DNA from 4 places in the Bacillus sp. URHA0034 genome. Region 1 is predicted to be linked to each of the others. Evidence: predicted binding sites of a transcription regulator. Region 1 holds the regulator's gene; each other region holds the start of a gene.
The links. The regulator Rex, encoded in region 1, represses fermentation and respiration genes when NADH is low (regulators of the CRP and FNR family bind a similar motif). The targets are predictions, from matches to a motif close to TTGTGAAATATTTCACAA.
Positions count from the first base shown of each region.

Region 2: the regulator Rex is predicted to act here: its motif matches at 830-847, upstream of ACZ9EE_RS09900 (TIGR04053 family radical SAM/SPASM domain-containing protein).
Region 3: the regulator Rex is predicted to act here: its motif matches at 1,353-1,370, upstream of ACZ9EE_RS25725 (cytochrome c oxidase subunit 2A).
Region 4: the regulator Rex is predicted to act here: its motif matches at 1,436-1,453, upstream of ACZ9EE_RS16625 (TIGR04190 family B12-binding domain/radical SAM domain protein).

Region 1 covers NZ_JBWCDK010000002.1:2,639,055-2,641,259, forward strand. Annotated here, with positions in the region: gene ACZ9EE_RS14615 (YhbD family protein) at 1-491, opposite strand, end outside; gene ACZ9EE_RS14620 (redox-sensing transcriptional repressor Rex) at 599-1,252, opposite strand; gene moaC (cyclic pyranopterin monophosphate synthase MoaC) at 1,286-1,783, opposite strand; gene ACZ9EE_RS14630 (ABC-F family ATP-binding cassette domain-containing protein) at 2,063-2,205, shown strand, end outside.
Region 2 covers NZ_JBWCDK010000002.1:1,657,276-1,659,480, reverse strand. Annotated here, with positions in the region: gene ACZ9EE_RS09905 (DsrE family protein) at 1-17, shown strand, start outside; gene ACZ9EE_RS09900 (TIGR04053 family radical SAM/SPASM domain-containing protein) at 928-2,055, shown strand; gene ACZ9EE_RS09895 (Crp/Fnr family transcriptional regulator) at 2,101-2,205, opposite strand, start outside.
Region 3 covers NZ_JBWCDK010000002.1:4,907,256-4,909,460, forward strand. Annotated here, with positions in the region: gene ACZ9EE_RS25715 (b(o/a)3-type cytochrome-c oxidase subunit 1) at 1-469, opposite strand, end outside; gene ACZ9EE_RS25720 (cytochrome c oxidase subunit II) at 469-945, opposite strand; gene ACZ9EE_RS25725 (cytochrome c oxidase subunit 2A) at 970-1,119, opposite strand; gene ACZ9EE_RS25730 (type III polyketide synthase) at 1,803-2,205, shown strand, end outside.
Region 4 covers NZ_JBWCDK010000002.1:3,029,253-3,031,457, forward strand. Annotated here, with positions in the region: gene ACZ9EE_RS16625 (TIGR04190 family B12-binding domain/radical SAM domain protein) at 1-1,364, opposite strand, end outside; gene ybaK (Cys-tRNA(Pro) deacylase) at 1,656-2,132, shown strand.

The DNA of each region.
Region 1 (2,205 bases):
GTTATCACTAATTCACACTTCCTCTGTTTGATCAGCTGCGTATTGTCCTTTAAGACTTGAAGCAGCATTTTACCTTCATCTAAATTTATTTCCCCAGACTGTAAAAGTTTCTCTAATACATAAACTTCGAGCATTCTTGAAAAGGTAAACTGATGACTGCCTTTATCCATTTCCAAATAAATATCCATAACAGATGGTGAAACAATGTTACGTTTTATGAGGTCATCCTTTTCCAGCTTTAAATCACTAATATTAGGTGAAAACATATCTGCTAATTCATCCAAAGACAAATTATCCTTCATGGTCTGGATTTTATTAATCCGCTCTAAAATCTTTTCTTTTGGAAAGAACGTTTCCTGTCCTGTGAACGTGGATTTTCGGATAAACCACTCTTCCGGGATCAGATCCTTCCGCTTCCATCGATACAGCTGGCCGTAAGAAATACCGGCAAGATCCAGCAGCTCCTTTTTAGAAATTAACTCGTCGCTCATTTTAGATAACCCCTTTCTAAAATAGAATGTAACATAACACTGTTACGTTTGTAAAGAGACAAAAAAAGTGTTTCACTAATTTTTGTTAGTAAAACACCCTTTTATCATTATTCTTCTATTTCTTCTGTTGGATAATGTTTTAAGAAATAAACTAAAGACTGTAATTCCACTGCCAAGTCGATGTGATGAACTCTAATCGATGCAGGGACATTTAATCGTGCGGGCGTGAAGTTCAAAATCCCTTTTACTTCGGCTTTTGCCAGCCTGTCGGTAATCACTTGGGCAACAGGGGCTGGAACCGTAAGAATGACAACGGATATCTTTTGCTCTAAGAGCACCTTTTCGAGATCATCCATGTGATAAACAGGAACCTCCCGAACTTTTGCACCCATCTTTTCCGGATCGACATCAAAGGCAACCTCTATTTTGGTATTATTGTTTTTTAAAAAATTATAGTTCAAAAAGGCTGTTCCTAGATTACCAACCCCAATTAACGCAACCTTTGTTAGTTCATCTTGATCAAGTGTCTTACGGAAAAAGGTTAACAAATAATTGACATTGTAGCCGTACCCTTTCTTCCCCAAGGCCCCAAAGTATGAAAAATCTCGGCGAATCGTTGCACTGTCTACCTTTACCGCTTCACTTAGTTCCGCAGACGAAACTCTTTGTTTCCCGGAAGTATGCAGATTTTTTAAAAACCGATAATAGAGGGGCAGCCGTTTTGCTGTCGCCTGTGGTATCTTCATCGTTTCATTGCTCATAATCTCCCACACCCCATTCCAAAAATGTAAATATTACTTAACTTGTTCCGTTCTTTTAAAGTCTCCGTTTTTTCCGCCTGTTTTCTCAACTAAGTATGTCGGTCCAATGATCATACCTTTATCTACTGCTTTGCACATATCATAAACGGTTAAAGCGCAAATTGATGCCGCTGTGAGCGCTTCCATTTCAACACCTGTATTTCCTTTTGTTTTAACGGCTGCAGCAATATGCAATTGATGGCTCTCATTTTGGCCTTTTTCCCATGAAAAGGATATATTGACCCCTGTTAGTGGAATCGGGTGACACATTGGAATAATGTCCCATGTTTTTTTCGCAGCCATTACCGCTGCTACTTGTGCGACCGCTAAAACATCGCCTTTTTTCATTTCATGGTTTGATATCTTTTGAAAGATTTCATCACTTACAGTAATACTCGAATGAGCAAGAGCCGTTCGTGCGGTTTCGGGTTTGTCACTAACGTCCACCATTTTAGCTCTGCCTTCGTCATTGAAATGCGTAAATTCTGCCATAAAAAAATCCCCCTACGAAAAAATAATACACTATTTTTACCACAATGTGTGTGAAACTTTGAACGAATATGTATTTTTTCTTGAAAAAAGTGCCATAAATCCTCACTTTATTGCCGACCTTACGCTAATACGGTACACTATTTATATAGTAAAGACTGATTTGCTGCTTATATAAGTGAAAGGTTTCACTTTAAAGATGAAATGGGAATACAGCTTTTGTCTTATATTACCATGCGACATAATCCTTACGTTTTGTTTTTTTAATAGAGGTGAATATAAATGATTTTACTGCAAGTAAACCAACTGCAAAAATATTATGGGGCTGACCTTATTTTATCGAATATAAAGCTTGAATTACAAACCCGCGACCGCGTTGCCCTTGTCGGTCGGAATGGCGCTGGGAAATCCACGTTATTAAAGAT
Region 2 (2,205 bases), 980 kb from region 1:
TCCTAACTATATCTTAACAGTAGATAATATAGTCGGTAGTAGAAACACACGGTATTGTTCAGGAATATATCGTGTGTTTTTTTTATCCTACGGGTTCATATAGATTGGATTAACTGGCACAATTCCTAAAGTTAGGCTCATATAGACAGTCGCAGCTGGAATTTTGCTAAGTGAGTCCGAATGGATGCTATTGTTATCCGCAAGTTGGAGTTGCTTTCCGCAAATAGGAGTAGCTTATCCGCAAAAAGGGGTAGGCTATCCGCAAGTTGTGGCCTCATATCGGCAAGTAAATTCGCATTTCGCAAATAGGAGTAGCTTATCCGCAAAAAGGGGTAGGTTATCCGCAAGTTGTGGCCTCATATCAGCAAGTAAATTCGCTTTCCGCAAATAGGAGTAGCTTATCCGCAAAAAGGGGTAGGTTATCCGCAAGTTGTGGCCTCATATCAGCAAGTAAATTCGCATTTCGCAAATAGGAGTAGCTTATCCGCAAAAAGGGGTAGGCTATCCGCAAGTTGTGGCCCCATATCCGCAAGTAAATTCGCATTTCGCAAATAGGAGTAGCTTATCCGCAAAAAGGGATAGGCTATCCGCAAGTTGAAGCCTCATATCAGCAAGTAAATTCGCATTTCGCAAATAGGAGTAGCTTATCCGCAAAAAGGGGTAGGCTATCCGCAAGTTGTGGCCTCATATCAGCAAGTAAATTCGCAATTCGCAAATAGGAGTAGCTTATATCCGCAAAAAGGGGTAGGCTATCCGCAAGTTGTGGCCTCATATCAGCAAGTTAATATACTTTATTTTCGTCACAAAAGATACACATATCATTTCCCTCATGTGAGATAGTTCACTTTTTTATAATATAAACAACATTATAATACAGTTAATCAATGCTGTTTGAATTTAAAATAGCAGATTGAGGGGGAGTTTTAAGTGTCTTTTAATCGTGATTTTAATAAAGACCCGTTTATTGTAATATGGGAATTAACTCGTGCCTGTCAGCTAAAATGTTTGCATTGCCGTGCGGATGCCCAATATACTCGTGACCCACGTGAACTAACCTTTGAAGAAGGAAAAAATTTGATTGATCAAATATATGATATGAATAACCCTATTCTCGTTTTTACAGGCGGCGACCCTTTAATGAGGGAAGACATTTTTAATATTGTTAAATATGCAGTTGAAAAGGGAGTCCGGGTATCCATGACTCCAAGTGCCACACCTAATGTTACAAAAGAGGCAATTGAAAAAGCGAAAGAGGCAGGACTATCACGATGGGCCTTTAGCATTGATGGACCTACTGCTGAGATTCATGATCATTTTCGCGGAACATCAGGTTCATTTGATTTAACAATGGAACGAATTAAATACCTGCACGAACTGGAAATTCCCATCCAGATTAATACAGTTATATCTAGATATAATATTGATTTCCTCGAAGAAATGGCTAAAATGGTGGAAGATTTGAATTGTGTGCTTTGGAGCGTCTTTTTCCTGGTACCAACAGGCCGGGGGCAAGTGACCGACATGATCTCACCTGCCCTGCATGAAAAGGTATTGATGTGGCTGTATGACCTAAGCAAACGTGTTTCTTTCGATATTAAAACAACTGAGGCTATGCATTACCGCCGGGTTGTGATTCAGCAAAAAATGCGTGAAGCGCATAAACAGACAAATGAAATTGACTATTTGAATGCCTTGACTGAAAAAGGCTTAACAGGTTCAATTGATGGACTTGGACGTGCCCCTAAAGGTGTTAATGATGGAAACGGCTTTGTGTTTATAACTCATATTGGTGATGTTTATCCAAGTGGGCTTTTACCCGTAAAGGCTGGGAATGTCAGAGAAACACCATTAGCGGAAATTTATCGGGAATCCCCTATTTTCAAGGATTTAAGAAATCCAGAGGGGTTTAAAGGGAAATGTGGTGTGTGTGAATTCAGATATGTTTGCGGTGGTTCGAGGTCAAGAGCGTATGCCATGACAGGGGATTACCTTGAGAGTGAGCCGTTCTGTGTCTATATTCCTAAATCATTAAGGGGAAAACAGGAACAAAGTTAACAGGAAAAAGGCTGCCTCACAATCAGAGACAGCCTTGAAAAAGTTTTACTCTATATTGCAATATACTGCTGAGCAGTTTTCACAGCCAATTTCGTCCTTTAAATATTGCAGATTTAATATGGAAATCTTGCCTTTCTTAACAGAAATAAT
Region 3 (2,205 bases), 2.3 Mb from region 1:
TAATTTGCGCAGCACCGTCAACCCAACTTCCAACCACAACAAACGTTAAACCTAAGTAAAAAATCCAATGAGCCTTAAGTGGTGCATAAAAGGTATAAAGGACGGATGCTTGCTTAAGTAATACCATTGTTGCCGCCATTAGGGTACCAATTAACATCACCCAAAAACCAATCCAGCCCAAACGTCTGGCAGCGTTCGAATGACCACCCGCTGTTCTGCTTACTGCGGCGTATTGGAATCCCATAATAAAGAAGGTTGTTAATACAAGACCCATTAAAACACCATGGACAGTTAAAATTTGATAATAATCAATTCCCCAAGGAAGTTCCCATTTACCGGAACGCACAAGGGTTTGCAGGAGTCCCATCAAACCACCAAGAGCTAGTGCCGAAAAGGCAACGAAAAAGTGTGCCATTGAAAGATTTGCATCACGCGGGTCTACTTTTACTTTTGCAGTTTCATTAGCCATTATTTAACCACCTCAATCTTTGCACTCATTAAGTGGTGTCCTGAACCACAGTATTCATTACAAACCACCAAATATTCGCCAGCCTTGTCAAACGTAGTCGTATATTCGCTGACATACCCTGGCTCAAGCATCATATTAATATTGGTACCCGCCATTTCAAAACCATGTATAACATCTTTTGTTGTAGCTATAACCTTCACCTTCGCACCGAGGGGTACTTTTACTTTTGCAGGATTATAGGAGAATGTCGATGCTACAAAGACTAACTCATAGTCCCATTCTTTTCCTTCCACCTGATGCAAACCGGGTTGATCAAAAGGCTTTGTCTGATCAACTTTTGCAGAATTAATAGTAGTTAAACAACTAGCCGGCTTGTTGCCTAGGTAGAAAGCGCTGACACCTACCACTGATAGAAACACGACAAGGCAGCCAATTCCGAACGTCAGCCAAATTTTTTCAAATTTATGCATGTGCATAACAACTTACCCCCTTACAATCAATTAAAATCGTTCGACGAATAGGTAATAGACACTTACCCAAGCAACAATAATAAACGCCCCCAAAAAGAAAACGGACGCTAATGTCCCTTTAAGAGAAGAGCTATCTTCCACTTCTGTTTTTTGTTTTGTTTTCAGTTCCGCTTTCGCCATCCCCCTTGCACTCCCTTCAGAAAATTAACAATTAATTATTCATTTCTCTCTTTCATAATACAAAACAATTGCGAAAGTAAAATATGAATTTGCGAAGTTCACAAATTGTTCTTTCCTTATTTAATACCTATGTTAATAATAAAAACTTGATATAACAGTGATTTATATCACTAACCCGTTTGATAAATATGAATAAACTGTGAACACCACTATTTCACAAGTGATCAATGTAAATGAATATTATTTCACAAACACTTTCGTGTATGTTGAACTAGGTAACACTCTTGAAATAAAAAAATAAGCTAATCATATATTTCAATTTTTATTAGAAAGTGAGTGACTTTTGTTGGAGAAATATTACTGCGAGAACTGTCGACTTTTATATGATGAAAAAGAATATTGTAAGGTGTGTGGGGTATTGGCCAGTAACAAAATCAAGATTGAAGTACAAAAGCAATCTGAAAAATAAGAACAGGTAAATAACAGGCGAAAAAAATATATAATTGGAAAAGTTTATCTAATGAAGGAATATCAAAACCGCGATATAATTTAATTGCACAGCAACAACCTTCAAAACGTTTGCTTCCCAGCAGTGGGAAGCTTTTTTTTTATGCTGACTTCGTTAGAATAAATTCACCTTTAACGGAAAAAATATCCTTAATCATAAAGAAGGAGACTGATTCATGCCTTCCATTTTATCCGTTTCAGAAGTCATCCCACCTTTTCAAGTTAATCAAGAGCAGGCATCGGTGTTTGCTCGAGAACTTTTTTCCGATTCATTCAAGGATATTGAGAGACTCCTAAAAGCCTTCCAGAACGGCCAAATTGAAAACAGATACTTTGCAAAAAGTTTGGATTGGTTCAAAGAAGATCATTCCTTTGAGGAGAAGAACAATGCCTATATTGAATGCGCTGTTAATTTCGGTAAAGAGGCGATTGTGAAATGCTTACATAGTAACAGCTTTCTAAATGAGCCTGTTTCATACGAAGAAATTGATGCTATTTTCTTTATCTCCACAACCGGAATTTCGACCCCAAGTATTGATGCAAGAATAATTAACCATTTACCTTTTCATTCCCATATAA
Region 4 (2,205 bases), 390 kb from region 1:
TTCCAGGAAGGCTGCGTGATGGCCTTACGGTGATCCTCAAGAGTGTGACAATACTTCTTATAGCCATGAAGTTCTGGATGTTCAAAGGCAGGGCTGGCAGGGTCTAGGAATGGTGCCAGTGGTGCGACAAAATAAAAGATTCTAGGGTCCTTGTTACATGCCAGATGAATGGTTTCACAGAAATCAATATTTTCGACCGCACTTATGTAGGTCTGCCCTGGGAATCCTACCATAAAGAACAGGTCGATCTTTTTACAGCCATTTTTTAAGGCAAAATTAAGGGTATCGATAACCTTTTGGTTGGTACAGCTAAATTTGCCATTATAGCGCCTAATTTTTTCATCATGTGTTTCGAGGGTGATTTCAACGCTGTATTTTGGGACGCTGTCATTCATCATTTTAAAGAATTCCTCATCCGCATATTGGAACAATTCAAACACGATTTCATTTTTTAAATGGAGTTCTTTTAAACGGCTGAAAAATTCCTGTACATATTCACGCCCGCCTTGACGCAGGTCATGCAGAATAAATATAGGCGCCCGGCTGAAACGGGAAATAAATTGAATATCTTCAATTAGTTTTTTTGGAGAGCGTAATGCTAAAGAATTCCGGTTGCAATTTTGGTCATAGGCCTCTCTGGAACCGCCGCAAATCAAACAGTTTTGGGTACATCCCCGTGCCGTTAACAGGGCTGTGTTTGGATATTGGAGCCAGCCATTGTAGGGCAGCGGATCGAGAAAGTTCCGGTATTTAAACACGGAGCGAATCGTATAACGATAACCTGGAACATCAATATCATCGAGATCTTTTGGAACATAAGTAATAGGATTGTAACCGTACTCCTTACCTTTTTTCCAGGTAAGGTTAGGAATATCAGCATAATGAGTAATCCCCGCCTCAATCTTATTCATAAGCAAAAGCATCAGTTTTTCAGTTGAATCACCGCGCATAACAAAATTAATAAAAGGATATTCAATTAGCTCTTTATGATAGTAAGTAGCGGATAATCCGCCAAAAATGATCGGAGTCTCAGGGTGAAGGCTTTTAACAACTTTAGCAATCTCGATACTGCCGTGTGCGTGTGGCAGCCAATGAAGGTCGATTCCGAATGCCTTCGTCTTAATTTTCCGGAGCTTGGCCTCCACATCAAATTTTTCACTCATCAGCATACGGTTGGCGATATTAATAATTTTTACCCTAAGGCCGTATCGCTCTAAATAATCGGCAATACTCGTCAGACCAATCGGGAACATCTCAAACACAGGAGAGGATGGGACTACGTCACTGATTGGACCGGCAAGCAACGAGTTTTTTCTAAAGTCATATACACTTGGTGCATGTAATAATACTAGATCGTACTTCATTGTTTTCACCTCAGGTCAATTTATGGGCGAATACTTTTTTATAAAAGTAGTTTGTATGTAGGCAGTCAGATATGTGAGGGCTTTCACAATGGTTTATGACTTGATAGCTTGAGGTCTGCCTTTTCCCAGTGTAGTTAGGTTAGGATCTAGATTTAGTTTACTATAATGATGAATTAATAGAGTGACAATCGGGTGACAGTTTTTGGGTGATTTTGAGTATATCAAGGTTTTTCAATCCAAAATGACAGATGATATAATCCTTATATAAAAATGGTTTAAAGGATGATAACGATGGCACAGTCAAAAACAAACGCGATGCGAATACTTGATGCAAAGAAGGTCGAGTATGACATGCTTACATACGATAATAAAGACGGTAAAATTGACGGGATATCGGTCGCGGAGAAGATTGGGAAAGACCCTAAGATCGTCTATAAAACGTTAGTGGCCCAAGGCACCAGTAAAAATATCCTTGTGTTTGTCATTCCTGTTGCGGAGGAACTGGATTTAAAAAAGGCGGCCAAGGCAGCGGGAGAAAAAGCAATCGAGATGCTGCCAATGAAGGACATTCAAAAATGGACAGGCTATATCCGCGGCGGCTGTTCCCCGATAGGCATGAAAAAGGAATATAGAACGTTCCTCGATGAAAGCAGCAGACAACTGAAAAAGATGGTGGTAAGCGCGGGAAAAATAGGTGTTCAACTTGTGATTGCCCCGTCTAAATTACAAGAAGTAACAAAGGCTGAATTTATCCCAGTAACAAAATGACAGAAGGACTGACAATCTCCATTGTATATGGATGTAAGATAAATTTTTCATAGGCACTCACCTAAAAAACAAG